Prochlorococcus marinus XMU1411: one gene and its partners. The protein of the gene in region 2 interacts with the protein of the main gene of each other region in a pairwise test. Links are inferred from orthologs where the notes say so. Each region holds a gene or a part of one and is shown on either strand. Other genes may lie near its edges.

Region 1 (10,052 bases), on a different replicon or contig from region 2:
GGTTCCAATTTACCTCTTAGTCTAGCTACATAGACATCCACAACTCTTAAATCTGCGGCTCTACGAGGAGGATACCCCCAAAGCTGTTCTAAAATTTCGGCTCGTGGAACAACTTTACCTGGCTCGTCGAATAATAATTCTAGAAGGCTAAATTCAGTATAAGTTAAGCTAATTCTATCCCCTGCTCTAGAAACTTGTCTGCGATTAGTATCAACAACTAAACTTCCAAATTTCATGACACCTTTGCCAGATGGAACTTCTTTCGTTTCAGCAACTGCTACAGTGGGGCCCATTCTTCTCAAAATAGTAGCTATTCTAGCTTCGAGCTCTTTTGGGCTAAATGGTTTTGACAAATAATCATCAGCACCTAGATCTAAACCAGCAACTCTCTCTGAAATTGCCTCTAGAGCGGTTAAGAATATAATTGGTACTACCGATTCAGCTCTAATTCTTCTGCAAACTGCGAATCCATCCATTTTTGGAAGCATTACATCAAGAACTATCAAGTCTGGAGAATCTCTATGAAATGACTCAAGAGCTTCTTCGCCGTTAGTGGCTGAATAAACTTGATATCCTGCTAGTTGAAGTCTCGTAACTAATACCTTCAAAACTGCTGGTTCATCATCAACAACTAAAATACTTGCTTTTGACATAGTAAAAATAGATTTCCAGATATTTCAAAGCAAAGATTTATTGCATTGAATATTTATTCTAACAATTAAAAATATAACATTAAGAACCCTCAAAGAGATATTCCGCACATTTACAAAAATCTTAAATAATTTAAGAATATAAATTTTTTCGCACACTTTTTATTGATTTACAAAAATTTATTACTACACATTTCTCCTAGAAAACTTAAACATTCTTAAAAGTTGGGAGCAAATAAAAGGAGCAAATAAACCTGTAAGAAAAACTTCAGCCAATATGTTTTGAATACTGGGTATAAACAGTAAAAAAGTATAATTTGAAAAATTTTTAAACAATATCTGAAAGAAATAAAGAGTCCCACATAAAAGACTTCCAAAAGAACAAATTAATCCATATCTAAAATGACCCACTAAATTATAACCATGTGTTTTAATTCTCCCAAACAAAAAGCCGCACAAAATTAAACCTGGTATTTGAGTGAAATTATTATCTAAAGTTAAAGAATCTAAAATTAGACCTAAAAATAACCCAAATATCAGTCCATTAATTGATCCATTAATCATTGACCAAGGCAATAACCAAAATAAGGGCCAATATGGCTGAATACCTAAAAAACCAAGCCAACTAGGATGCCATAAGAAGATTATTGGTACAAAAATAAAAAAAAACATAGGCAAATTTTTTGCAAAAAATTTATTCATTCAATTTTTACTTTTAATATTTGCACCCAATCAATTAGTTGAGGTTTTGCTAAAAGTAATATTTTTGCCTTTTTTTTTCCTTTAAATGGCTCTTCTATAGATTTGACAACACCAATAGGAATATTTGGAGGTAATAAAGTACTTGAGGGAGAGGATGATACAAAATCTCCTACTTTTATATTTGCATCTTTTGAATAGAGTATTAAATTAGGATAATCATCTCCTGAACCGATAAGTAATCCATTAAGTTGAATTCTATCCACCCATACCCCTACTGTACTTTCTGGAGAAGTTAATAATGTTACCGAAGAAGTCAATAAAGAAGTATTATTTACTCTTCCTAGTAATCCACCCGGCCCCAAAACAATACTACCAATTTTAACACCATCTTTTGAACCTTTATTTAATATCAATTGTCTCCACCAACTACCTGTTTTTCTAGAAATAACTGCAGCAGAAATAGCATCATTATTAGATGATCCTTGAAGATATAACATTTCCCTCAATCTCATATTATCTTTTTTAAGCAAGTTAAATTTTATTAAATTTTCATTGTTTATGCTCTCAAGAATGACCTCTTTTTGAAATTGGCCAGGCCAAAAAGGCTTCGAAATAAAATAATAAAAATCTTTATAAAGATAACCTTTAGATATTCTTACGAAAATCAAAAAAAGAAAAATTCCAAACAATATCCAATTTTTCTTTTTATGCCACCAACGACTAGCTGAAATTCGTCGGAGTTTTAACATATTATTAATCTCTAATCGCGTTCCTTATAAAGTCTGGAGTATCAACAACTCTTTTGAGCTTTTTAAAATCATCTAAAACCTCTCCACATCCATTAACAACGCACAAGAGTGGGTTTTCAGCTATGTGTGTAAAAATTCCCGTTTCATCACTAACCAAATCATTAATGCCTCTTACTAAAGCTCCACCACCAGCTAGCATAATGCCCCTATCCACAATATCTGCAGCAAGTTCAGGTGGGGTTCTCTCTAAAGTTCTTTTCACAGCTTCAACTATTTTGCTAAGTGGATCAGCCATAGCTTCTCTTATTTCTCCTGATGTCAAAGTTATTGACCTTGGAAGACCAGATAAAAGATGTAAGCCTCTTACCTCCAAAGAAGTTTTATCAAATTCATCATCTGGAAATGCAGATCCAATTTTGATCTTAATATCTTCAGCAGTTCTCTCTCCAACAACTAAATTATGAACTTTCTTAAGATATGAAGCAATTGATTCATTGATTTCATCGCCAGCTATTCGAACCGATTCACTTAATACAGTCCCACCCAAACTCAATACTGCTACCTCAGTGGTGCCACCGCCAATATCAACGATCATAGTTCCAACTGGCTCAGTTACTGGTAATGATGCGCCTATTGCCGCCGCAACAGGTTCATCAATTAAGTGAACTTCTCTAGCTCCTGCTAATCCAGCTTCTCTTACAGCTCTTCGCTCAACACTGGTAACTCCACTTGGAATACCAATAACTATTCTTGGAGCTATTATTCCCTTACCTTCGTTACATTTTTGAATAAATGTTTTTATCATTTGCTCAGCGGCGTCAAAATCTGCGATAACTCCATCTCTTAGTGGTCTTACAGCTCTTATATTCCCGGGTGTTCTGCCAAGCATTAACTTTGCTTCTTTACCAACTGCCAATGGAACTCCTTCTTCTAAATCCATTGCTACTACTGAGGGCTCTTGTAAAACAACTCCCTTACCTGATACGTGTATAAGAGTATTGGCTGTTCCCAAATCTATGCCAATGTCTCTAGAAAATTTAAATCTGTTAAAAATCACAATAAGAATTCTTTTTATAAATAATATATCTATTTTTTATAAAGCTCTCACAATTCGCCTGTTTAGTTATGATTAGCACGCAAAACTTAAGCAGAATCTGGAAATATGAGTAGTATTAAAAAAAAAAATTATGGAAATTAACACTATTAACCTAGTTGGTAGAGCTGGTAGAGAACCAGATGTAAGATATTTTGAATCAGGCAGTATCGTAGCCAATTTCACTCTTGCTGTGAACAGAAGAAGCAGAGATGAAGAGCCAGACTGGTTCAATTTAGAAATATGGGGCAAGCAAGCCCAAATAGCAGCAGATTACGTAAGAAAAGGGTCCTTAATTGGAATAACAGGAAGCTTTAAAATTGATAGTTGGAAAGATAAAAATACTGGGGAAGATAGATACAAACCGGTTGTTAGAGTAGATAGATTAAACTTGCTAAGCTCGAAAAAAGAGTCTGAAAATAATCAATATTCTAACAGCAGTAACTCTAGTGAAATCCCTTTCTAGTCTCTATATTTTTTAATAAATCTAATAAGAAGTTTTATAAAAAAATATAAGAAAATTAAAATTAAAATTGGCTTTACAACATATTTGATTTGATCTAAGTAAATTTCAATTATTGGATAATTTTCACCAAATAAATAACCTGCATAAGTGAGAAGCGCTACCCATATCAAGCTACCAAATGAAGTCCAAATCAAAAATTTTCTTAATGGCATAAGTTCTATGCCAGCGGGAACTGAAATCAAAGTTCTTATACCTGGTACTAATCTGCCCCAAAAAACTAAAGAAACTCCGTATTTATCAAACCACCTTTTACTTTTAATTAAATCATTAGAAGAAATACCCAAATATTTTCCTTGTTTATCTAGAAAATTTGAAAGTCTTTTTTCATTTACTAATCTTCCTAGATAATACCAAGGCAATGATCCAAAAATAGTTCCAAGTAATCCCCAAAAAACTAAAATATAAAAATTTAATTTTTGTTGATAGACGAAAAACCCTCCCAAAGGCATAATAATTTCCGAAGGTATTGGAGGTATTATATTTTCTAAAAACATAGCCAAACAAATAGTGAGGTATGCAATTATTGAATTCTTTTCTACAGCCAAACTAATGTAGTCGGGGATTGAAGTAAGAAAATTTAAAAAAATAAGGCTCAAACTTAATATCTATAAAGATCTGGTTTATAAGGTCCTTCAATAGAAACATTAATATAATCAGCTTGTTCTTTGGTTAATTTTGTTAATTTTGCACCAATTTTATCGAGATGTAATCTAGCTACCATTTCATCTAAATGTTTTGGTAAAACATAAACCTCCTTAGAATAGTTTTCTGACTTATTGAAAAGTTCAATTTGAGCTAGGACTTGATTAGTAAAAGAATTACTCATAACAAAACTTGGATGTCCAGTGGCACAACCCAAGTTAACTAGTCTACCTTCAGCTAAAAGGATTATTTTATTGCCACTCGGTAAAGTTATGTGATCAACCTGCGGCTTAATATTTTCCCATGGATAATCTTTCAATGATGCCACATCAATTTCATTATCGAAATGGCCAATATTACAAACGATGGCCTCATTCTTCATCTTGACAAGATTTTCGTTTGTTATTACCTGATAGTTCCCAGTTGCCGTAACAAATATGTCTATATCCTGCACAACATCGTCTAATGTAACAACGCTGAAACCTTCCATGGCAGCTTGAAGAGCACAAATTGGATCAACTTCAGCAACTTTTACAATTGCACCAAGTCCTCTTAGAGACTGGGCTGATCCTTTACCTACATCTCCAAAACCGATTACTAAAGCAACCTTCCCAGCAATCATCACATCAGTGGCACGCTTGATGCTGTCAACTAGAGATTCTCGGCAGCCATATAAATTATCGAATTTGCTCTTAGTTACTGAATCATTAACGTTAATTGCAGGGAAAGGTAGAGCATTTTGCTTTTGCAGTTGATAAAGTCTTGCGACTCCCGTTGTAGTTTCTTCAGTGACACCAATAATATTGCTCTTAATTCTAGAATAAAAGTTACTATCATTTTCCAACTTAGATTTTATAGATTTGAATAAAGCAATTTCTTCTTCGTTACCGGGATTATCTAAAACAGATAAATCTTTTTCTGCTTTACTGCCAAGTATCAATAAGCCAGTTGCATCTCCCCCATCATCAAGAATCATATTCGGTGAGTCGGATCCCCAATCAAGAATGTAATGTGTATATTGCCAATATTCATCAAGTGTCTCACCTTTTTTTGCATATACAGAAATTCCTTGATCTGCGATAGCTGCGGCAGCATGATCTTGAGTTGAAAAAATATTGCATGAAGCCCATTTCACTTCTGCGCCAAGATCAACAAGAGTTTCTATTAATACTGCAGTCTGAATAGTCATATGAAGACTTCCAGCTATTTTTGCACCTTTTAGTGGCTTTTCAGATTGATATTTATCTCTAAGCGCCATTAATCCTGGCATTTCAGTTTCGGCAATTTTAATTTCTTTACGACCAAAATCTGATAAAGAGATATCAGAAATTACGTAATTAGGTGTAGAGGTTTTAACTGAATTTGCGATTACCATATCGTGTAAATACTTTTTCTATTAAACTATAAATGATTTTTGTGTAATTTTGTGTTTGTTGAGAATTTAAAAGAGACTTTAAATTTAGGAAAAAAACTGTCACACAAATTAAATCCTCAATCAATTGTTTTATTACAGGGTCCAATTGGAGCTGGGAAAACTTCATTTGTTCAAGGGATTGCTAAAGGCTTGTCAATCTCTGAGGAAATTACAAGCCCTACATTTGCTTTATCGCATCACTATAACTCTGGAAAAATTCCACTAATTCACCTTGATTTATACAGGTTAGAAAATGTTTCTTCAGCAAAAGAAGTTTTTTTTTCAGAAGAAGAAGAGGCCATACAAAGACGAGCTATTTTAGTTATTGAATGGCCAGAATTAATAGAACCAGTTATTGATAATTTCTGGAAAATAAAAATTAGTTACGCAAATAAATATGGAAGAAACTACGAAATAAGAGATCCCAGAAATTTGTTAACCTTCTCATAATCGGGCTGTGGCTCGATAGCACCTTCACCAAGACAAGTTAATAATCCACAAACACCTGCAAACTTAATGCAATCTTCTGTCTCTAGTTTATTTGAAGGGTAGCCAGAAGAAATTAATTTTGAAATTAAGCCAGCTAGAAAAGCATCTCCTGCCCCAGTTGTATCAACAATTTTTTGTGAAGTAGGGGTTTCGGTAATTCCCTGCAATCCACTGATATACCAAGAAACGGGATGTTCCCCATCAGTTATTATTACATCTGGTCTATTAGACAATTGTTGAGAAATTAGTAAGGGATTTTCATCCTCAAAAAATAAAGTTGCTTCTTCCTTAGCAAGTTTTAAAACATTAGCATGATTTAAAAATTTCTTGATTAAATTAACTCTAGCCGCTTTACTAATTTCTGATGAAAAACTTGAATGATCCCAAAAGACCTCTCTCCAATTCAAATCAATAACTACTTTGACTTCCAATTTTTTAGCCTGTTCAATAAGAAAAAAAATAGTCTCTGCTGATATTGGTGATGATAACAAGATCGTTCCTGTAACCAAATATTTTGTTTCTAGAAAAGATTTCTGCAAATTTAAAATTTCTTTTTCGATTAATTTCTTACTAAGAACTTCGTCTGCAAAGAATGAATGAGAACTTTCCTCAAAGCCTGAAAAAAAACGATCTCCAAATTGATCTCTATCTACATTAACCAAGCGAGTAGATGAATCATCATATAATTGCAAGAAATCTAAATTAACTTCCAATTCATTAAATTGCCTAATAAATTTTTTTCCATAATCATCACTCCCCAAACTTCCTATAAATGTTGAATCTATTTTTAATTTTCTTAATGCACAAGCAACATTAGCTGGAGCACCTCCCAAAAAATCTGTAAATCCTTGATTTGATTTATTTCTGATTCTGTCTATTAAAGCCTCTCCAATGCATATGACCTTTTTCCTTTTCATAAAATGAACTATTTTACTTAACTAAGAATAATTTATTAAAAACGAATAATTTTTTTTTGAATTAAAGTTTAATTAAAAACATATTCATCGTGTCTTTAAATAAATCTGAAACTTGGAAGTGGAAAAATTGGGAAATTTCATGGTCTTTATCAAAAGAATCTACTTCTGAAAAAAATATTAAAATTTTATTAGTTCATGGATTTGGAGCATCAAAAAACCACTGGAGACATAATCAAGATTTTCTTGGTAAATTTTCTAACTGCTACGCAATTGACTTATTAGGATTTGGAGAAAGCAGTCAGCCTAGTGCTTTATTAAATTACGAAGCTGATAAAGAAAACTCAATTAAATATTCATTTGACTTATGGGGTAGTCAGATATCAGCATTTTGTGAAGAGGTAATAAAATCTCCTATTTACTTAGTTGGAAACTCAATTGGTGGTGTTATTGCATTGAAAGCTGCTGAAATTCTCAAAGATAAATGTAAGGGAGTGATTTTGATTGATTGCGCACAAAGAACTATGGATGATAAACGTTTAAAAAAAAGTGATATATTAATGAATCTACTTAGACCCGTTCTTAAAACGATAGTAAGACAAAGAATAATTAGTAACACACTTTTTACGAGAGCTGCCAATCCAAAAGTTATTAAGAAAATACTTGAACAAGCTTACCCGTCCAAAAAAAATATCGATGAAGAGTTAATTGAAATATTATATCAACCCTCACAAAGACAAAACTCCAAAGAAGCATTTCGTGGCTTTATTAACTTATTTGATGACTATCTCGCTACAGATCTTTTTGATAAAATTGAACCTCCCATCCAATTGATTTGGGGAGAAAAAGATCCTTGGGAATCCTTAGGTGAAGCTAAAGAGTGGAAGAAAAAATTCACGAATATAAAGCGGTTAGATATTATCGAAGGTGCTGGACATTGTCCGCACGATGAAGAACCTGAAAAAACAAATCAGTTAATTCTTGAATTTATTCAAGAAACAAAATAGGCTTCTACGTTATCACTAAGTCTTCTCAAACCTCTGAGTCCATCTCTTTCTAGATTTCTAACTCGGTCCCTACTTATTCCAAGTACCCTACCTATACCTGTAAGAGACATTGGTTCATCACCATCCATCCCATATCTCATTCTTAAAACTCTACATTGGAGATCTGGTAATTGATGCAAAAGAGAATGAAGATCTCCTCTCATACAATCCATCTCTATCTGTTCGTCTGGCAAGTCCTCACCACCTGCTAGTAAATCTAATAAGACAGTATCTTCACCATCTCCAACTTTTGTTTCAAGACTAACTGGCTGCCCTGCCTTGCACATCAAATCTTTTACATCATCTTCAGGAAGCTCTACATATTTAGCAAGTTCACTAACTGTAGGAGTCCTAGACATTTCTTGACTCAACTCTCTTTGACCTTTTTTTAATTTATTTAACATCTCGGTTATGTGAATTGGTAACCTTATTGCCCTGCTTTTTTCCGCTATTGCTCTAGTAATACCTTGTCTAATCCACCAGTATGCATATGTAGAAAACTTATAACCTCTTGCGGGATCAAATTTTTCTACACCCCTTACTAATCCTATAGTTCCTTCTTGTATTAAATCTAATAATTCCATGTTTCTTTTTGTATATTTTTTTGCAACACTAACCACTAATCTTAAATTAGCTGCGACCATCCGTTCTTTAGCCCTCTGACCAGCTCTCAATCTTTTTTTGATTACGGAAGTAGATAAATTTAATTTATTTGATAATTCCTCTATAGTTGGTTTATCTCCTGTTAATTCAATAATTTCTAATTCTGCTCTTTCGACTTGCATATATTCTTGCACCTGTCTTCCAAGCGTAATTTCCTGCTCATGAGAAAGAAGTGGAACTCTGCCGATATCCCTTAAATAGGATCTGACAAGGTCGACATCATTAGAGGCTTTTAAACTTGATATTGTCGCTAGTTTATTCTCACTTAATGTTTCAGAAGACATGAAAGTTGAATGTTGTTTTGTAAACAATACCATTAAGAATTGTAAAGTTAAACAAAAAAATCCACAAATTTACAAAAATGAGTACAACTACCTAGTCAATTTTAGTTTAAGAAGAACTTAACAGCCATTTTGCTGTACTTAGATAAATAAATACACCTGCAATATCAGTGACAGTTGTTATAAAAGGAGAGGACATTAAAGCTGGGTCTAATCTCATTTTATGAAACAACAAAGGGAGGATAGCTCCAGTAGTTGCAGCTAAAGTCGTTATAGAAATTAAACTTATCCCTACCGCAGAGGCTATTAAATAGCCTTCTCCTTGCCACCAAGCGAAAGGAAATACCACAAGCATCATCAAAATACCCAAAAGAGCTCCAGTTACGGCCTCTTTAAAAACTGCTTTTATAGCTCCAAGAGACTTTAATTTTTGAGTACTTAAACCTCTTATAACGACAGTTGAACTTTGAGCCCCAACATTTCCACCAGTGCCTATGAGCAAAGGAATAAATGCAGCAAGCAAAACTATTTCTCTTAAAATTTGATCATTCATCGCTATAACTTTTGTAGTCAAACCATTGGCTAAAACTAAAATTAATAACCATAATATTCTTCTTCGAGCCATCGTAAACAAACTACTTTGAAAATAATCATCTTCATCTCCAGATTGAACTGCTCCCGCTGCATAAATATCTCTTGTTGCTTCTTGCTCTATGACATCAATTAAATCATCGACAGTTACTATCCCAACAAGTCTTTTTTCTTTGTCAACAACTGGAAGCGCTAAGAAATCATATCTTTGTATTGCTCTTGCTACCTCTTCTTGATTCGTATTCGTAGAAATATTTACCACATCTTTTGTCATAACATCTCCAATTGGCTT
Region 2 (9,945 bases):
GGTATCCATTTTGTATGGCAAGTTTTAATGATTTCTCAACTCTTTCAAGAACCTTATCTGTAGTTCTAGTTTTATGTTCTTCAAGATTTACTGATAATGCTCCTCCATAGTTTGATTCCAGATTAGGAAAGTCTGCCCATATAAATGATTTATCAAAATGCGAATGAGTTTCAACAAATCTTGGGAATAAAATATTTTTTGGTTTTGAAACTTTATTTTTTAAAGGCTTTAACTCAGAAACATATCCATCCTCCCAACTAATGGAGACTGAACATAAATCCTCTACATCAATAATGAGGTTATCTATATCTTCTATTAAACAAAGGCTTCTGGGAATTAGAACCTCAGCTGTGCCAGAATTACTCAAATTTTTAAAATTTTCTTTTATTTTAAATCATAAGAAAACTTTACTGAATTAGAAAATAATTCAAATTTCGCCAAAAGATAAAAATTACTATGAAAAATAACCCTTGAGTTGTTAAATTTATAAATATGAGGCGGGCGTCGCCAAGTGGTTAAGGCAGCGGCTTGTGGCGCCGCTATTCGGGGGTTCGAATCCCCTCGCTCGCCCTCAAAAAAATTGCAGAAAAATTTTTTAACTTGTAATTTTGAATTAAAGAATCATAAAAAATTCCTAGTAAAGTGCTAACAAAAACAAAACCAGACGAAAAAATTTTTCAAAATAATTCAACTACTGGCAGTTATTGGATAACCACATTTGGATGCCAAATGAACAAGGCTGATTCTGAGAGAATGGCTGGGACATTAGAGAAAATGGGATATACCAGAGCAGATAACGAATTAAATGCCGATTTGGTCTTATACAATACATGCACAATAAGAGATAATGCGGAGCAAAAAGTTTATAGCTTTCTAGGAAGACAAGCAAAAAGAAAGCACAAAACACCTAGCTTAAAACTTGTTGTTGCAGGTTGCCTTGCTCAGCAAGAGGGAGAGTCCTTACTAAGAAGAGTCCCAGAACTTGATCTGGTCATGGGGCCTCAACATGTAAATAATCTTGAGAATCTTCTGGGTAAAATTGATTTAGGAAATCAAGTTGCTGCAACAGAAGAAACCTACATTTCTGAAGACATTACAAGTGCAAGAAGAGAAAGCTCTATTTGTGGCTGGGTGAATATCATATATGGATGTAATGAAAGATGTTCATATTGCGTAGTCCCCTCTGTCAGAGGAAAAGAGCAATCAAGATATCCAAATGCAATAAAAAGTGAGATCCAAAAATTAGCTGATGATAATTTTAAAGAAATTACTCTTTTAGGGCAGAACATTGATGCTTATGGTAGAGACCTTCCAGGAACTACAAAAGAGGGGAGAAAAGAGAATACCCTAACTGATCTTTTATATTATATTCATGATGTTAAAGGAATTAGCAGAATAAGATTTGCTACTAGTCATCCAAGATATTTTTCAAAAAGGTTGATTCAAGCTTGTTATGAACTTGATAAAGTTTGTGAACATTTCCATATTCCCTTCCAAAGTGGAAATGATGAAATTTTGAAGCAAATGTCCAGAGGATATACTATCAAAAAGTATAAAAATATTATCGAGAATATAAGATCATTAATGCCAGATGCATCAATCACAGCTGACGCAATAGTTGCTTTCCCAGGAGAAACCGAACAACAATATCAAGATACATTAAAGCTGATATCAGATATTGGCTTTGATCAAGTAAATACAGCAGCATATTCTCCAAGACCAAATACGCCTGCAGCAGTTTGGTCGAATCAACTTTCGGAAGAAGTAAAAAAAGCTAGACTTCAGGAAATTAATGCTTTGGTTGAGAAAACTGCTAGGAGTAGAAACCAAAGATACATCAACAAAATCGAAAGAGTTTTAATTGAGGGTTTAAATCCAAAAAATTCCTCTCAAATTATGGGTAGAACTAGGTCAAATAGATTAACTTTCGTAGAGATTCCAAAAAACATCAACTTTAATTTTTCATTGGGAGATGAAATTAATGTCAGAATAAATGAAGCAAGACCTTTTTCTTTAACAGGTGAACTTTATTTATAATTTTTTTTCTAAATGATCGGGGTAAATAAAAAATGTATTGGGTTAATATTTGGCGGGAATTCCAATGAACATGAAGTATCGATATCCTCGGCAAAAACGGTTTTTAGAGCCTTTAATTCAAAAATAAACAAACAACGCTTTAATCTTAAAGCCTTCTATATAGACAAATATGGAGATTGGATTAATAGTGATCTCTCAGAAAAAATCCTCATTGGGGAGACTGAGAATATTACAACAAAACAACAAGGAATTACTAATCGAGAAAAAATTAACTTTTTAGACGGTATTGAATTTCAAAATATTGATGTTTGGTTTCCTCTTTTGCATGGATTTAATGGTGAAGACGGATCAATTCATGGCTTATTGAAATTTACTCAAAAACCTTTAGTCGGATGTGGAATTGTAGGCTCTGCATTAGGAATGGATAAAATTATAATGAAGACAATTTTTTCTAACCTCAAACTTCCACAAGTTAATTATCTAGTTTTTCAGAATGAAGATCTCAAGAATAAAGAAGTCAAAAATAGGATGATTAATAAGATTTTAAAAAAATTAAATTTTCCTATTTTTGTTAAACCATCTAACTCCGGATCCTCTCTTGGCATCTCAAAAGTCACAAATAAATCAGAAATATTACAAGCAATAGAAAAGGCATGGGAAATTGATACAAGAATTTTAGTAGAAGAAGGTTTAGAAGCAAGAGAAATTGAATGCGGAATAATTGGAAAATCAAAACTCTTAACCTCTGAAATAGGCGAAGTAAAGTACGAAAGTGATTGGTATGATTACGATTCAAAATATAACTTAAATAATAAGATAACTATCCCAGCCGAAATAAATTCTAAAGTCGCTGAACAAATTAAGAATATTGCTATTCAAAGTTGCAGAGCTCTAAATATTTTTGGTTTTGCAAGAGTAGATTTCTTTCTAGAAAAATCTTCAAATAAAGTTTTTTTAAATGAAATAAATACAATTCCTGGTTTCACAAAAAACAGTATGTTTCCAATGCTTTGGAAAGCTTCAGGTTTAAATATTGAGCAACTTGTGGCTAAACTGGTAGACATATCTCTAGATTTATAATTCAAATAAAATGTTGCATGGACTTCTTTGGTTACCATTACTATTAATCTTCGTTTTATTAACTGCTTTGGGATGGTTAGAGAGAAGAAGGCAAAATCTTTTTAGGAGCTGGGCTAACGGTTCTGAACTTTGTAAATTAGATAGTTCAGGTGCAGCTTTTTTAAAAGATGGAGAATTAAAATGGAGCGCATTTGAGGCTGGTAAGTTTGAAGAAAAAGAAAGTTTCACAATCAAGAAACTAGAATTAGTTGAATTAATGGCACTAACTTCAGGAGAAGCTCCTCTAACAAATGAATCCCAAGGGAAGTGCAGGTTGAGACTAGTAGGTGGAGGGAAAGAGATGGATGTACCATTTTCAGATGCAGAACAGGCAAGAGCATGGATGGAGCAATTGATGGAAAAAGCTCGATGTGATTTGTGAAAAACCCAAAAAAAATTAAAAATAAATTCTCTTTATTTCTAATTTTATTTACCACAAGTTTAATAAGCCTAAAAACCCTAAAAGAGGTCAATATAAGCGACATTAGGATCTCTGGTAGTAAATTATTATCACAGAATGATTTAGTGAAAAATTCATCTTTAAAATTGCCAATCAGGTTAATTTTTATTAGAACTAATTTTTTAGAAAAAGAGTTAAAGCAAAATTTGTCGCTCAAGCATGTTTCAGTAAGCAGACATATATTTCCCTTTGGTTTGAAAGTTTTTGTTAATACTAGAACTCCGATAGCTTACGGCGAAAAAATATTTAATGATGAAAAAATATTAGGTTTTATTGATAAAGATGGGGTTTTTATCAAAAAACAAAATGCAGACAATACAAAATTTACCGATTTAACTGTACGAGTTTTTGGTTGGAAAAGAAAATTTAAAAAAGTATTATCTGAAATTTTAATTTCACGAGAGAAATATGAATTTGAGGTCGTAAAAATAACTTTTTCACCCAGTGGATTTCTAACTGTTGAGGAAAAAGATTTAAAAACAATATTTTTAGGATTTAACCCTAATTTAATCACTTATCAATTACAGATAATCAATAATCTAAAAAATGAATACAAGAAAAATAACTTTTCTGAAAAAATTGATAATATTGATCTTACTGATCCAAATAAACCAAAAATAAAAGTGTTCAAACCCTAATATTTGAGATTTGATTTTGAATAATTTTTTTTAATTATTGTAGTGTTGATGTGGGTTAAGCATATAAAACAAAATATTTAATAAATAAATATTTTAAGGTTTTTCCTCAACAAATTCCTACAGATGAGCTTAGTAAGTTCATAATGCACCCAATACTAGTATTAGATCCCTAATTAAGAGATGAGCTTCGGTAACAATCCAAACTTTGATCAATCGAGAGAAATCCTTCCAAGCCAAAACGCCAAAATAGAAGTAATTGGTGTAGGCGGAGGCGGAAGTAACGCTGTAAACAGAATGATTGATAGTAATCTTGAAGGCGTTTCATTCAGAGTTCTCAATACTGATGCTCAAGCCTTACTACAGTCATCTGCTCAAAGGAGAGTCCAATTAGGTCAAAACTTAACAAGAGGACTAGGAGCTGGAGGTAATCCAAGTATCGGTCAAAAGGCCGCAGAAGAATCCAGAGATGAGCTGCAACAATCATTAGAGGGTGCTGACTTGGTTTTTATAGCAGCTGGAATGGGTGGAGGTACTGGGACGGGAGCAGCCCCAGTTGTCGCTGAAGTAGCAAAGCAAAGCGGTGCATTAACAATTGGCATAGTAACTAAACCCTTTTCTTTCGAAGGGAAAAGGAGAATGCGTCAAGCAGAAGAAGGAATTGCAAGGTTGGCAGAAAATGTTGATACTCTTATTGTCATCCCTAACGATCGGTTAAAAGAGGTTTCATCGGGCGCCTCTATTCAAGAAGCATTTAGGAATGCAGATGATGTTCTAAGAATGGGAGTCCAAGGTATAAGTGAAGTAATAACCCGCCCAGGCGAGGTTAATCTTGACTTTGCTGATGTCAGATCAGTCATGACAGAAGCTGGTACAGCTCTTCTTGGGGTAGGTATTGGTTCTGGCAGATCACGAGCGATAGAGGCTGCTCAAGCAGCAATTAATAGTCCATTATTAGAAGCAGGAAGGATTGATGGTGCAAAAGGTTGCCTTGTGAATATCACTGGAGGGAGAGATTTAACCCTTGATGATGTGAACTCAGTAGGAGAAGTTATTAGCGATGTTGTAGATCAGGATGCGAATATAATCGTTGGTCAAGCAGTGAACGAAGACATGGATGGTGAGATACAAGTCACCGTAATTGCAACTGGCTTTGATACAAACCAACCATTGAAGCAACAAAGAATAAGAAATAGATTATCAAATCAATCTTTTTATAGTGATTCGAACAACAAAGATACTGGAGCGAGTATTCCAGAATTTTTGAAATTAAGGCAGAATAAAAAAGATATAAATTAAAAGTTAAATTAAACTAAGGTGACTCGGTTATCTCGCCTGCCTCAAGCATCCCTTGTGGCTGCTACCTTCCGGTCCTGACCAGGTTTAGGCGTTAAAACCGCGAAAGGCCGAGTCAGTATTATATTAGCAATTCTTGATTAAAAAAGATACATAAATTCTCATGTTGCCTTCAGATCTCATCAAATATAAAGAGAAATCTCAAAAGATTATTGCATTAACTGCATGGGACTCAATATCTGGATCTATTGCAGAACAAGCTAATGTTGATCTTGTTTTAGTTGGAGATTCACTAGCAATGGTGTGTTTAGGATACAAATCCACATTGCCGTTAACTTTAGAAAACATAATCTACCACACTAATGCTGTATCAAGAGGGTTCAAAAAAGGAATTGAAGAACAACCTTTGGTGGTATCAGACATGCCTTTTTTGACTTATCAATGCGGAGATGATAAAGCTGTAGAGTATGCAGGAAAAATAATTCAAAGTACTTATGCAAAAGCTGTAAAGGTCGAAGGAGCTGAGCCAGAAATACAAAAAGTTATTTCAAGGTTAATTAGAATGGGAATCCCTGTTATGGGGCATATAGGACTTACACCACAAAGCTATTTAAATCTTGGATTAAAAAAACAAGGCGAGAGCTTAGAAAGCCAAGAAAAAATCAAAAGAGAAGCTTCGATACTAGAAAATTTAGGGTGTTTTTCAATAGTTCTTGAACATATTCCTGAGTTACTTGCTAAAGAAATACAAAACGACTTAAAAATTCCCACAATAGGTATCGGTGCAGGTAAATATTGCGATGGGCAAGTAAGAGTTACTGCTGATTTGCTGGGTCTCAGTGATGACCAACCACCATTTTGCCAACCCATTATTCAAGGGAAGAAATTATTTAAAGATAAATTAAAAGAATGGATAGAATCTGAAAGACTTAACTAATCTCATCCCACCATTTGAACATAGAAATAAGAATTTGATTGCTAAGCTCCATACCTTTTGGATTACTTAAAAAGAACCTATAACCCTTTCTAACTAATAATCCACTCTCAAGATATGTTTCCCATTTTGCAAGCAATTTTCTTAAATTACTTTCAAATTTTTTATTCCCCCAGTTTTGTTCTTTAAAAACTTTATGGATATCTAGACCCTCTCTAAGTCTCAACCCCAACATTATTTTCTCATCCAAATCTTTATAAACAAAATCTTTATTAATGAGTGATGAATCTAAATTTAGTTCGCATTGTCTGATTACCCATTCTTTATATTCCTTACTAACTCTTGGTCTAGTTAACTTTTCCCCCCAAGGCGAACTAGTAGAACCTTGACCAAAACTCCACCAGCCTAATCCACTCCAATAAACTCTATTATGTCTGGATTGATGACCAGGGAAACAATAGTTTGAGATTTCATATCTTGAGTAGCCTGAGTTCTTTAAGATTAAATGAGTTAATTTACTATTTCTAAAAGCCTCTTCATCATTTGGAAGTTTTAATTTCCCTGAATTAACTAATTTCTGAAAAACAGTGCCATTTTCAATATTTAAATCGTAAATGGATATATGTGGTGGTAAAAAAGTTATTGCTTTTTTTAAGTCATCTTGCCACTCTTTAAATCCACTAAGTGGCAAATTTTGAATTAAATCAAGGCTCCAGCTTATTATTGACCCAGAATCGTGGACTCTTTTCAACCATAAACAAGATTTTTCAGCATCCTCTCTCAAATGCCGCCTACCCGCGTTTTGCAGTATCTGATTATTAAAACTTTGTACTCCGAGGCTAAATCTATTGATCCCAGCATTTATGAATCCATTAAGGTCATCTTGATTAAAACTTGCTGGGTCAACTTCCATAGTTATTTCAGCACCATAGTCAATTCCGTAATTTTCTTTAAAAATGTCAATTATTTCTTTGATCTGTTTAGGATCCAAAATTGATGGTGTGCCACCTCCTAAATAAATTGTCGAAAGAGGAGATTTATCTTTAATTGACAATATTTCTTTGTATAAAAAGTGTAAATATTCTTTAACAGTTTTGCTTCCATAACCTTGTAAAGTTTCAACTTTGTTTCCAAGTGGAATAACTGCAAAATCACAATAAAAACACCTCCTATGGCAAAAAGGAATATGTACATAGGCACTTCTTGGAAACTTATTCATAATCTAGATACATTTTTAAGCTCCAAAAAAGCATTTAGGATCGAAAAAATAAGATCCTTATTTACTCAATTAATAAATCCTAGTAGATTATAGATATGACAGATGCCTTAGTATTAATTTTATTTGTATTGTCTGGAGCTGCCTCAGGATGGCTTGGAGTTGATTTATTGCCAGTAGACATCCTTAAACAGGTATCTAATGTAGAAGGTTTTAGAATTGTTTTAGCGATAATTGGTTTATTTATAGGATTAGCCGCAGGTTTTGTATTTCTTCAACTTAGAAAGACTTTTCTTGATCAAATAAGGACAATGCCTACAGACTTATTAATAAGTAGGTCAGTTGGCTTAATTTTGGGATTACTTGTAGCAAATCTCCTACTTGCTCCAATACTATTAATTCCTTTCCCTAGAGAAGTCTTTTTTGCAAAACCCTTAGCAGCAATATTAAGCAATATTTTCTTCGGAGTTCTCGGATATAAGTTAGCAGATACCCATGGAAGGACATTATTGAGATTATTTAATCCAAATAATACTGATGCATATTTAGTTAATGAAGGCATACTCCCTGCTGCAAGTCCAAAAATTCTTGATACCAGCGTGATTATTGATGGCAGAATAAATGGCCTATTAAGTTGCGGATTGTTGGAAGGACAATTAATTGTTGCTCAAAGTGTAATTGATGAATTACAAACTTTAGCTGATTCAAGTAGTAACGAAAAAAGGTCTAAAGGCAGAAGAGGTTTAAAATTATTGAAAGAATTAAGAGATTTATACGGTAGAAGACTTGTAATAAATCCGACAAAGTATGAAGGTAATGGGGTAGATGAAAAACTCTTAAAAATTACTGAGGATATGACAGGAACTCTAATTACGGCCGATTATAATCTCTCGCAGATTGCGGAAGTTAAAGAATTAAAAGTCATGAATTTGAGTGATTTAGTCATTGCTTTAAGACCAGAAGTACAGCCAGGTGAATCGCTGAATATAAAAATCGTAAGAGAGGGGAAAGAAAAAATGCAGGGTATTGGATATTTAGATGACGGAACTATGGTTGTGATTGATGAAGCAAAAAATTTCGTGGGAAGCAGATTAGATATTATTATAACGGGAGCACTACAAACTCCTACTGGAAGAATGGTCTTTGGAAAACTTATAAATAATCCTGAGTCAAACAAATCTTTTAAATCTCCAGCGACACAGGGCTAAATATAGCTAGAATCAAATCAATAACAATTTTGTGATACAAATGACTGTATCTGCTCCTTATTACGGCGAAAACACCGTCATGAGGACCCCACCCCCTGATCTGCCCTCTCTTTTACTTAAAGAGAGAATTGTCTATCTTGGTTTACCATTATTTTCAGATGATGATGCGAAAAGACAATTAGGTATGGATGTCACTGAGCTAATCATTGCCCAACTTCTTTATCTAGAATTTGAGGATCCAGAAAAACCTATCTATTTCTATATAAATTCAACAGGGACAAGTTGGTACACAGGTGACGCTGTCGGTTTCGAAACAGAAGCTTTCGCTATATGCGACACAATAAGCTATATAAAGCCTCCAGTACATACAATCTGTATCGGACAAGCGATGGGAACAGCCGCAGTTATCCTTTCATCTGGCACTAAGGGACAAAGAGCTGCCCTCCCGCACGCCTCTATCGTTTTACATCAACCTATAAGTGGAGCAAGAGGTCAAGCAACAGATATCCAAATAAGAGCTGAGGAAGTTTTGAAAAATAAAAAGTCAATGCTGGAAATTCTATCTCGAAATACTGGGAAGACTATCGAAGAACTTTCTAAAGACTCAGACAGGATGAGTTATCTCAACCCTCAAGAAGCTTTAGATTATGGAGTTATAGATAGAATACTAACAAGTCAAAAAGATTTACCTAATAAAATTTAACTCTCACAAACAACTACTTTAAAATCATGCCAATAGGAACACCAAGCGTGCCTTACAGACTTCCAGGAAGTCAATACGAAAGATGGGTTGATATATATACAAGACTAGGAGTAGAAAGGATTCTTTTTCTTGGACAAGAAGTTAACGATGGTATTGCAAATAGCTTAGTTGCACAAATGCTTTATCTTGACTCTGATGACAATTCCAAACCTATCTATCTATACATAAATAGCCCAGGAGGATCAGTGACTGCCGGCTTGGCTATATATGACACTATTAAATATGTAAAAAGTGATGTTGTAACAATATGTGTAGGCCTAGCAGCCTCTATGGGTGC
Region 3 (10,029 bases), on a different replicon or contig from region 2:
ACATGACATCATCTAAACCTAAAAAAACTTCCAGAGTACGTAAAACTTCTAAAAATTCAAAAAAGGATAGTCCAATTGTAATGCCTACCTTGGCTAGAACGCCTGCAACATTTAAAAATAAAGTTGTGGATAAGAAAGCTTTAAAGAACTTAGTCTCTTGGGCTTATAAAACTCATGGCACTGCAGTAACTGCAGCTATGGCTGATAATTTAAAGGACTTAGGTTTCAAATATGCTACACAAGCTGCTGTTTCTATTTCAGTAGATGACTTAAAAGTTCCTGAAGCTAAACAAGATTTAATTGGACAAGCTGAAGAGCAAATATCTGCCACAGAAGAATGTTATAGACTTGGTGAAATTACAGAAGTTGAGAGACATACGAAAGTTATTGATACCTGGACAGAAACTAATGAGAGATTAGTAGATGCTGTAAAGAATAATTTTAACCAAAATGATCCTCTAAATTCTGTTTGGATGATGGCTAATTCAGGAGCAAGGGGTAATATGTCTCAGGTAAGACAATTAGTTGGCATGAGAGGATTAATGGCTAATCCTCAAGGAGAAATCATTGACCTCCCAATAAGAACTAATTTTAGAGAAGGATTGACTGTTACTGAATATGTAATTTCTTCTTATGGAGCAAGGAAAGGGTTAGTAGATACTGCTTTGAGAACTGCTGATTCTGGCTATTTAACAAGAAGATTAGTGGATGTAGCTCAAGATGTAATTGTTAGGGAAGAAGATTGTGGAACAGAAAGATCGATAGTTATTGAGGCTGAAGATGGCAAATTTGGGACAAGGCTTCTTGGTCGACTTACAGCTGAAGATATTTTAGATTCTGAAGAAAATTTAATTGTTCCTAAGAATACAGCAATAGATCCATCACTGTCAGAAAAAATTGAGTCAGCATCTATTTTAAAAGTAAATATAAGATCCCCATTGACATGTGAAGCAAACAGATCTGTTTGTAGGAGATGTTATGGATGGGCTTTAGCACATAATCATTTGGTTGACTTAGGTGAAGCAGTAGGAATAATTGCTGCTCAATCCATTGGTGAGCCAGGGACTCAGTTAACAATGAGAACATTCCATACTGGAGGCGTCTCAACTGCTGAAAGTGGAGTGGTAAGATCGAAGATTTCTGGTAAAGTTGAGTTTAGTTCAAAGGCAAAGGTTAGAGGATACAGAACTCCACATGGTGTAGAAGCTAAACAAGCGGAAGTCGATTTCATATTAAAAATAGTTCCTAAAGGAAGTAATTCCAGCAAATCTCAAAAAATTGAAGTTTCTAGCGGATCGCTTTTATTCGTTGATGATGGTGAGGAAATTAATTCTGACATAACAGTTGCTCAGATTACTGCTGGAGCGGTTAAAAAAAGCGTTGAAAAAGCAACAAAAGATGTTATCTGTGATTTAGCTGGTCAGGTAAAATATGACAAGGTTCTTCAACCAAAAGAAGTTACAGACAGGCAGGGAAATATTACTCTAAAAGCTCAAAGATTGGGCAGATTATGGGTTTTGGCCGGAGATGTATATAACTTGCCACCTAACGCAAGACCTGTTATCTCATCTGGAAAAGTTGTAGATGAAGGAACTGTTTTGGCAGAGGCAAGTCAATCAAGTGAGTTTGGTGGACAAATTCGCTTGAGAGATTCCATAGGAGATTCCAGGGAAGTTCAGATTGTTACTACTTCAATGTCTTTAAGTAATTTTAAATTAATTGAAGAATCTACACACGCAGGCCAAATATATAACTTGGAATCTAGTGATGGAACATCTTATCGATTGAACACTTCCCCTGGTAGTAAAATTAGCAATGGTGAGATCATCGCAGATTTAACAGATGAAAGGTTCCGTACAAAAACTGGCGGGTTAGTAAAATATGCACCAGGATTAAGCGTCAAAAAAGCAAGATCATCAAAAAATGGTTTTGAAGTTAGTCAAGGGGGTACATTACTTTGGATTCCTCAAGAGACACATGAAATAAACAAGGATATATCTCTTTTAATGATTGAAGATATGAAATGGATTGAAGCAGGAACAGAAGTTGTAAAAGATATATTTAGTCAAACTTCAGGAATTGTTACTGTGACCCAGAAAAATGATATTCTCCGTGAAATTACTGTAAGAAATGGAACTTTTCATGAGTGTGATGATGAAGAAGTTTTGAATAGATTTACAGAAGAAGGTAGTCTTGTAAATCCTGGTGAAAAGATTTTGGATGGTATTGATAATACAGAAATTCTATTTGTTCAGAAATTAGAAACCGCTAAATCTAGAGGCTTATTATTACGAACTGTAGAAGAATTTACTATTCCTGATCAAGCAGAATTACCTGAATTATCTCATATTCAGCAGGAAAAAGGACCACATTTAGGCTTAAAAGCTATCCAAAGGCTGATTTACAAAGACGGTGAATTGATAAAATCAGTTGAAGGTGTTGAATTGCTGAGAACACATTTAAGCATTCAAAGCTTCGATGCTACTCCTCAAATGACCATTGATGTAGAGTCGATTGTAGATAAAAATGATGACTCTATTAATAGATTAAATTTAGTAATATTGGAGTCTATTCTTGTTAGGAGAGATACTATATCCGACTCTAGTCATGGATCAACACATACAGAATTACAAGTCAAAAACAATCAAGAAGTTAAAGCAGGTGATGTAATAGCTACTACTCAAATTCTTTGTAAAGAAAAGGGAATAGTTCAATTGCCCAATGTTTATGACGATGAACCTATAAGAAGATTAATCGTTGAAAGAGAAGAAGATAAAATTAAAATTAATATTAATAATAAAGCAGTCGTTAAAGTAGGTGATCGTGTAGTTGATGGTGATCCTATAAGTAAATCTGAAAATTCTACTTCTTGTGGAGAAATTGAAGAAGTTTCTAGTAGTTCAGTAACCTTAAGACTTGGTAGGCCTTATATGGTATCTCCTGATTCAGTTTTGCATGTTAAAGACGGAGATTTAGTTCTTAGAGGAGATGGTTTGGCGTTACTTGTTTTTGAAAGACAAAAAACTGGGGATATTGTTCAAGGATTGCCTCGAATAGAAGAGTTATTAGAAGCTAGGAGACCCAGAGATTCTGCAATTTTATGTAAAAGATCCGGAATCGTTCAGATTAAACAAGGTAATGATGAAGAATCAGTTTCTTTATCTGTTATTGAAAAAGATGATTTAGTTAACGAATACCAACTTCTAATTGGTAAGAACATAATGGTTAGTGATGGACAACAAGTCACAGGGGGAGAAGTTTTAACTGATGGTCCAATTAATCCACACGAATTATTAGATTGTTACTTCAGCGATCTAAAAGATCAGAAACCTCTTATAGATGCAGCACGAGAGTCGATAGCCAAACTACAAAGAAGTATGGTAAATGAAGTCCAAAACGTTTATAAGTCTCAAGGTGTTGCAATCGATGATAAGCATATTGAGGTCATTGTCAGACAAATGACAAGTAAAGTCCGTATAGAAGATGCTGGGGATACTACTCTACTACCTGGCGAACTTGTAGAATTGAGGCAAGTAGAAGATACAAATCAAGCTATGTCAATTACAGGAGGAGCTCCTGCAGAGTTTACTCCGGTTTTATTGGGTATAACTAAAGCTTCTCTTAACACAGATAGTTTTATATCAGCAGCTTCATTCCAAGAAACAACAAGGGTTCTCACGGAAGCCGCAATTGAAGGTAAATCTGATTGGTTAAGAGGATTAAAAGAAAATGTTATTATTGGAAGACTAATACCTGCAGGCACTGGTTTTAGCGGATTTGTAGAAGAATTAGCCTCAGAGGCTGGTCCCCATCCTGATATACTTTCAGAAGAATCTGGTGGTTATAGAAGAGCACAGAATTTAAGGCCAGATTATACAGTTGATATGCCAAAATCACCCGCAGCGAGCTCTGGTGCAATTCTTGATGATCCTAGTGATGAAGACTTGGAGACAACTCGTAATAGACATGGAATTGATGCTTCTTCAAGTAATTTTGCAGCATTTGCAAGACCTAATGCAGAAAATCAATTTTCTGAGGATCAACTCCCAGATCCCGCTGCATTGGAGGGATTACAAGAGGAGGGCCTTCTATCTGATGAATAAAAATTATCTTTTATTATTATTAAGTACTAGAATAAACGTATTACTAAGTTTGTAATGATGAAGCCAGAGATTGTTCCGGAGAGAAAATTACCTCGCTATGGATTCCATTTTTATAATGAGAGACTTAACGGGAGATTAGCCATGATTGGATTTATTGCGCTTATTCTTACAGAATTATTTCTAAAACATGGTTTGTTGTTATGGTAAAAATAGTCTTTTACTAAAGATAGAATAATTTGAAAAATCTTCTTGGAAGTACTGTTAGAGAACTAGAAAATGTAGCTTTAAATTATGGTCAAGCTGCTTTTAGAGGTCGCCAAATTTATAATTGGATCTATAACTATAGAAATAAGAACAAAAATATTGATCAAATAGATGTCTTACCTCTAGATTTTCGCAAGAAGTTAAAAGAAGATGGTTTTAAAGTAAGCGAACTTAGTCTTCAAGAAAAAAACTTAGCCAATGATGGCACTCTAAAGTTATTACTTTCTACAGAGGATAATGAAAGTATTGAGTGTGTTGGTATACCAACTGAAAAAAGACTTACAGCATGTCTTTCTAGTCAAGTTGGATGCCCCATGGACTGCAAATTTTGCGCGACTGGTAAGGATGGTTTGAAAAGATCTTTAAAAGCAAGTGAAATATTAGATCAAATCTTATTTATTGAAAATGAAATGAATAGAAAAGTAACTAATATTGTTTTTATGGGAATGGGAGAGCCATTATTGAATATTGATGAATTGCTTTTGTCAATAAGATCTATAAATGAGGATTTTCAAATTAGTCAGAGAAAGATAACTGTAAGCACAGTAGCTGTTCCAAAAATGATCAATAAATTATCAGAAAAGTCTTTCCAAATTTTAGGCAATTGTCAATTTACTTTAGCTATAAGCCTACATGCTTCAAACCAAAAAACAAGAGAAGCTATAATACCAAGTGCAAAAAACTACGAGATCAAAAATATAATTGCAGACTCTAAGCAATTTGTAAGAGATACTGGCCGGAGGGTAAGTTTTGAATATTTAATGCTGAGTGGGGTTAATGATAAATCAGAACATGCTAGTGAATTGATTAATTTGCTAGGAGGTTTTCAGTGCCACGTAAATTTAATACAGTACAACCAAATTGATGATGTTGAATTTAAACGAGTCTCTTTAAAAGATCTGCAATCATTTCAATCAAGACTGTCTAATAATGGTATCGCAGTTAGCTTGCGAAAAAGTAGAGGTCTGGATAAAAATGCTGCATGTGGTCAGTTAAGACAAAATTCAAGAAATGAATAATATTATCTAAGGAAAAATTTTTAAAAGTATATTAAACAGGTTATTATTGACTTAATTAAATTTAAATCTTTTGGGTTTTATAAAGACAAAAATTTTACCTTTCGCTATCGTTGCACTTTTTGGTATTGCCTTCTTTGCGGTTAGTGCAAGAATTTGGTTACCAGGAGATATGATGTCGCCTGCTCCCATGAATTAATATTTTTGGTTTTTGAAAATGACAAAAAACAAGGATCCTAAAAAAGAAAGCTTAGCTGAAATTGCAGTTGATCCTGATGTTTTGGCTAGAGAATTGGCTTTAGAGATTGAAATTGACCCTTTGGAACAAATTGATGAAGATGTTTTTTCAAAAGGTTTAAACATAACTCAAGAATGTAACGAAGCTTTGAAAATGCTTGTTGGTAATAGAGAAGAAAGAATACAGGGCTTAAGAATATTTTGTGAATTTAGAGATAAAAGATCTTTACCACTTTTGTTACCATTACTTGACCAACCTTGTCCTGTAGAGAGAATGAGTGCCGTATATGCTTTAGGTCGTAATCCATGTCCTAGTGCAGTTAAGAAACTTGTCAGTCTTTTGGAGACTGACGATAACGCTTATGTAAGAAGAGCAACTGCATGGAGCTTGGCTAATTATGATGACCAAATTGTTTTAAAGCCATTAATAACTGCTTTAAAGAATGATGTAGCTGCAGTGAGGTTATGGTCATCTAGTTCTTTAGCTGAAATTGGAAATGTTTCTTTGGAAAATGCTCAATTAGCAGCAGAACAACTTTTGATTAGTTTAAAGATTGATAATGAATCAGGTGTAAGGAGTAATTGCATCTGGTCATTGTGTAGGTTGTACGAAAAATTAAATAATACATTTCAAGAAGGTTTCGTTGATGAATGTACTAAAATAGCCCTTTTTGATAAAGAGCCATCTGTTATGGAAGAAGCAAAAACCGCCTTGGATTCAATGGGTATGCAAGGTTTTTATAATTAAATATCTAATTTTTTTTACCAGAACTTTATCAAAAAATTTATTTATCAGATATTCAATATAAAAATTAAAATTATTTAACTTGTACCAACTGAAACAAAATATTTTCGTTATTGTGTATAAAGTTAAAGTACAAAGTACTTGAATTTAATGCCTCAAAAAACATTGAGATTCAAAATTCATCAAGACGGAAGAGTTGAAGAGACTGTTGAAGGATTTACAGGTGTTTCATGCAATGAAGCTACAAGAAATCTCGAAAACGCTCTTGGTAAAGTAACAGTTAAAAATAAAACATCTGATGCTTTCATCTCTAATCAAAATGAAAAATTAAAACAATCCAACCACGAATCTAATGTCACACTTTAGTACGATTAAAACCCAGCTCAAAGATTCAGAGCCATTAATTAAAGCCTTAAAAAATCTTGGTTACATTATCAACCAGGAAGAAAAGTTTGTTAAAGGCTACAGAGGTAAATTTACAGCTGTTGATATCAGCTTGAATCTCCCAGGCGATACTAAAGTTGGATTTAAATGGGATAATAATTCAAATTCATACGAGCTAGTTACAGATCTCGATCTATGGAAATTTGAGATCCCTGTTGAGAGATTTATCTCTAAGGTTACTCAAATGTATGCCTACGAAACCATTATTTCCAAAACAAAAGAGGATGGTTATCAAATCGTAGAACAAAAAAACCAAAATGATGGTTCTATTGAATTGGTTTTAACCAAGTGGGATAACTAATTTCATATTATGGATTTAACCGATCCATTTGATAATGTTCAAAAAAATATAGAAATTTCAGGATTTGAGCCTACTTTAGGTGGTCAATTAGCTGAAAAAGCTGTTTGGGTTGATGAATCTAAGTGCATTGGTTGTCAATACTGTGTACACGTTGCCTCAAACACTTTCTTAGTTGATGAATTTCACGGTAGGAGTCGAGCAATCAGACAAGATGGAGATAGTGTTGATGTTATACAAGAGGCAATAGATACTTGCCCTGTTGATTGTATTCACTGGGTTAAGTTTGAAGCATTAGATGATCTAGAGAATAGCCTCGATAGGGACATGTTTCAATCATTTGGAAAACCACCAAGAATGAATAAGCATTAATTTTAAGAAGATGCAATATCGGAGATTTGGTCGAACCAATCTGATGATCCCTATTTTATCTTTGGGTGGTATGAGATTTCAAAAAAGTTGGGAACAATTAGATTTTTCTGAGATTTCATATGAAGAACAAAATAAAGTAGAAAATATTTTGAATCTGGCAAACAAATATGGCTTAACTCATGTCGAAACTGCTAAGTACTATGGCACTTCTGAGGTGCAATTAGGAATAGGTTTTGAAAATATCAAAAAAATCCCAAACATTATTCAAACGAAGATTCCTCCAAATAGTGATCCAAAAATTTTTGAGAGAGATGTAATGACAAGTTTAGAAAAGTTGAAGGTTAAAAGAATTGATTTGCTAGCAATACATGGCATTAATACTGATGAACATTTACATCAAGCTGTTAAAGATGACGGTTGTATTAACGTTTTAAGGAATTTGCAAAAAGAAAATTTAATTGGATCTATTGGATTTTCTACCCATGGAAAATCTTCACTTATTGAGAAGGCTATATCAACAAACTTATTTGATTATGTAAATTTGCACTGGTATTTTATTAATCAAGAAAATACAAAAGTTATAAATTTAGCAAATAAATATGATCTCGGGGTTTTTATAATAAGTCCCACTGATAAAGGGGGACATCTTCATAATCCATCAACAAAAATGTTGGAACTTTGCAGACCACTTCATCCTATAGTTTTTAACGATCTTTTTTGCTTAAGAAATAAAAACGTCCATACTCTTAGTGTGGGTGTTGCTAAAGAAACAGATTTTGATCTGCATTTAGAAGCTGTTTCGTTGTTATCAGAATCTGAAAAGTATGTTCCAAAGATAATAAACAGAGTAAGGCAGGAATCAATTAATGCTTTAGGTTTAGAATGGTATCTAAATTGGAATAGAAATTTACCGAATTGGGAATATACTCCAGGAAATATTAATATTCCTGTTTTGCTTTGGATTTCAAATTTAATAGATTGTTTGGATATGGAAGGATTTGCCAGAGCTAGATATCAATTGCTTGGGAATGGAAGTCATTGGTTCCCTGGATGTAACGCTAATTTATTAGATGTGAATGTTTCTGAAAGCCAATTATTGGATGTTTTAGAGGGTCATATAAATCCAAAAAAAGTTATAAATAAATTAAGAACTTTAAAAGAGAAGTTTGGAGATAAGGTTGCTAAAAGATTATCAAAAGAATAATTTATAGTGGATTTTTCTCAGGTTTGCCAACTTTTCTTGGGTAAATTTCAGGGCAGAAATTTTTTGGTTGAATAAGAATAATATTTCGGGTGCCTTTATTTCTTGGTAATTGTATCTCTTTTTTATCTTTAACTTTCCCTTCTAATATTTCTAAAGTTTTATCTAGATTTTTGCTTTCTTCATTCGTCCATTTGCCACAATATAAAACTCCAAACCCTTCTTTTTTTAACATGGGTAGAATATATTCTGAAACTGTTGATGGATTACTAACTGCTCTAGTTGTTGCAATATTAAAATTATTTCTCATTGACGATTGGTGGGCTAAGTTCTCAACACGATCATTGATTACATGAATATTGTTTTTGAAATTGATCTGTTCAACTAAAATTTTTATTGCATCTGTTTTCTTTTTCAAAGAATCAATTAGGTATATCTCAGAATTAGGATGAGTTACTGCATAAGCTAAACCTGGAAAGCCACAGCCTGATCCAATATCTAAAAATTTTTTATTATCAAAATTAATATTCGTGAAAGCTTTGAATGGCCAAATGCTGTCAAAAACTTGAGATACCCAATAATCGTCCCCATCAGTTAATCTTGTAAGATTGGTCTTATTATTTAATTCTTTAATTTTAATTTGTAACTCTTGAAATAAATTAATTTCTTCTTCAGTTATTAAGGAAAGAATTTCTTCTGGAATTTTTTGTTTTTTCATTTAGTTATAAATATGAATTTTAAGCATCCATTAAATACATTCTATTTAGTAAAAATTTATTAGAATTACAATATTAATAAAAGATTATTTTGAAAGGGGCAACTTCCTATTACAAAATTTTAGGTGTAAATGAAAATGCATCCAATCATGAATTAAGAAAGGCATTTTGTAAACTTTCTATTGAGTTGCATCCAGATACAACTTCATTAGAAATAGACGTTGCTAAAAGTAAATTTCAAGAAGTTCTTGAAGCTTATGAACATTTAAATAATAGTAATTTAAGGAAAATATATGATGACAAACTAAAAGAAAACTCTAGAAGTAAAAATAATACTAACGTTTTAAATAATTTAGTAATCGATTCTAATAATCAAAATTTAATAGGAAATAGAAGGCCTTTTTCGAATGGAGAATTGTTTTCGTTGTTTCTTTTAATTATCATAATTTCTATAAGTTTAATTTGTTCAATTTTTATTGCTTCTTTTACTGGAAAAGAATTAGAGACAATACCGCTTTGGCTAATTAAATAATTTTTTAAAAAAGTCTGTGAATCCCTCTAAAAAACCTATCAATCAATATTCACTGCAATCATTGGAATTGTGGCTAACTGATTTAGGTGCTGTGAAGGATA

The links.
Region 1: the proteins of ftsZ (region 2) and HA145_RS09060 interact in binary tests that used the Escherichia coli proteins (3 or more experiments, as listed by UniProt). The link is inferred for Prochlorococcus marinus XMU1411 from one-to-one orthologs.
Region 3: the proteins of ftsZ (region 2) and rlmN interact in binary tests that used the Escherichia coli proteins (3 or more experiments, as listed by UniProt). The link is inferred for Prochlorococcus marinus XMU1411 from one-to-one orthologs.

The regions. Positions count from the first base shown.
Region 1 is NZ_JAAORI010000006.1:85,457-95,508, forward strand. What follows is about bases 1,133-4,108. They hold HA145_RS09060 (rod shape-determining protein), read right to left. Parts: upstream 3,159-4,108; coding sequence 2,106-3,158; downstream 1,133-2,105. Other genes in these bases: HA145_RS09050 (hypothetical protein), read right to left, coding at 1,133-1,352; mreC (rod shape-determining protein MreC), read right to left, coding at 1,349-2,101; HA145_RS09065 (single-stranded DNA-binding protein), read left to right, coding at 3,289-3,660; HA145_RS09070 (DedA family protein), read right to left, coding at 3,657-4,108. Outside these bases: response regulator transcription factor RpaB, read right to left, coding at 1-653; more of HA145_RS09050, read right to left, coding at 837-1,132; more of HA145_RS09070, read right to left, coding at 4,109-4,316; ahcY (adenosylhomocysteinase), read right to left, coding at 4,319-5,737; tRNA (adenosine(37)-N6)-threonylcarbamoyltransferase complex ATPase subunit type 1 TsaE, read left to right, coding at 5,789-6,226; HA145_RS09085 (carbohydrate kinase family protein), read right to left, coding at 6,184-7,182; HA145_RS09090 (alpha/beta fold hydrolase), read left to right, coding at 7,272-8,186; HA145_RS09095 (RpoD/SigA family RNA polymerase sigma factor), read right to left, coding at 8,171-9,172; mgtE (magnesium transporter), read right to left, coding at 9,279-10,052. UniProt on the Escherichia coli protein: Forms membrane-associated dynamic filaments that are essential for cell shape determination. Acts by regulating cell wall synthesis and cell elongation, and thus cell shape.
Region 2 is NZ_JAAORI010000004.1:253,230-263,174, forward strand. Bases 3,624-6,492 are described here. They hold ftsZ (cell division protein FtsZ), read left to right. Parts: upstream 3,624-4,434; coding sequence 4,435-5,550; downstream 5,551-6,492. Other genes in these bases: HA145_RS07415 (cell division protein FtsQ/DivIB), read left to right, coding at 3,624-4,254; panB (3-methyl-2-oxobutanoate hydroxymethyltransferase), read left to right, coding at 5,711-6,484; hemW (radical SAM family heme chaperone HemW), read right to left, coding at 6,477-6,492. Outside these bases: HA145_RS07390 (amidohydrolase family protein), read right to left, coding at 1-367; tRNA (N6-isopentenyl adenosine(37)-C2)-methylthiotransferase MiaB, read left to right, coding at 643-2,037; HA145_RS07405 (D-alanine--D-alanine ligase family protein), read left to right, coding at 2,050-3,117; HA145_RS07410 (hypothetical protein), read left to right, coding at 3,128-3,538; more of HA145_RS07415, read left to right, coding at 3,535-3,623; more of hemW, read right to left, coding at 6,493-7,700; HA145_RS07440 (PIN/TRAM domain-containing protein), read left to right, coding at 7,796-8,905; HA145_RS07445 (ATP-dependent Clp protease proteolytic subunit), read left to right, coding at 8,946-9,608; HA145_RS07450 (ATP-dependent Clp protease proteolytic subunit), read left to right, coding at 9,635-9,945. UniProt on the Escherichia coli protein: Essential cell division protein that forms a contractile ring structure (Z ring) at the future cell division site. The regulation of the ring assembly controls the timing and the location of cell division.
Region 3 is NZ_JAAORI010000005.1:30,032-40,060, reverse strand. Bases 3,410-6,362 are described here. They hold rlmN (23S rRNA (adenine(2503)-C(2))-methyltransferase RlmN), read left to right. Parts: upstream 3,410-4,339; coding sequence 4,340-5,386; downstream 5,387-6,362. Other genes in these bases: HA145_RS08300 (HEAT repeat domain-containing protein), read left to right, coding at 5,601-6,362; HA145_RS08310 (high light inducible protein), read left to right, coding at 4,158-4,310; HA145_RS08315 (DNA-directed RNA polymerase subunit beta'), read left to right, coding at 3,410-4,103. Also shown: more of HA145_RS08315, read left to right, coding at 3-3,409; more of HA145_RS08300, read left to right, coding at 6,363-6,368; HA145_RS08295 (DUF2997 domain-containing protein), read left to right, coding at 6,516-6,731; HA145_RS08290 (DUF1257 domain-containing protein), read left to right, coding at 6,718-7,110; HA145_RS08285 (ferredoxin), read left to right, coding at 7,120-7,479; HA145_RS08280 (aldo/keto reductase), read left to right, coding at 7,490-8,683; 16S rRNA (guanine(527)-N(7))-methyltransferase RsmG, read right to left, coding at 8,685-9,398; HA145_RS08270 (J domain-containing protein), read left to right, coding at 9,488-9,928; HA145_RS08265 (DUF3143 domain-containing protein), read left to right, coding at 9,945-10,029.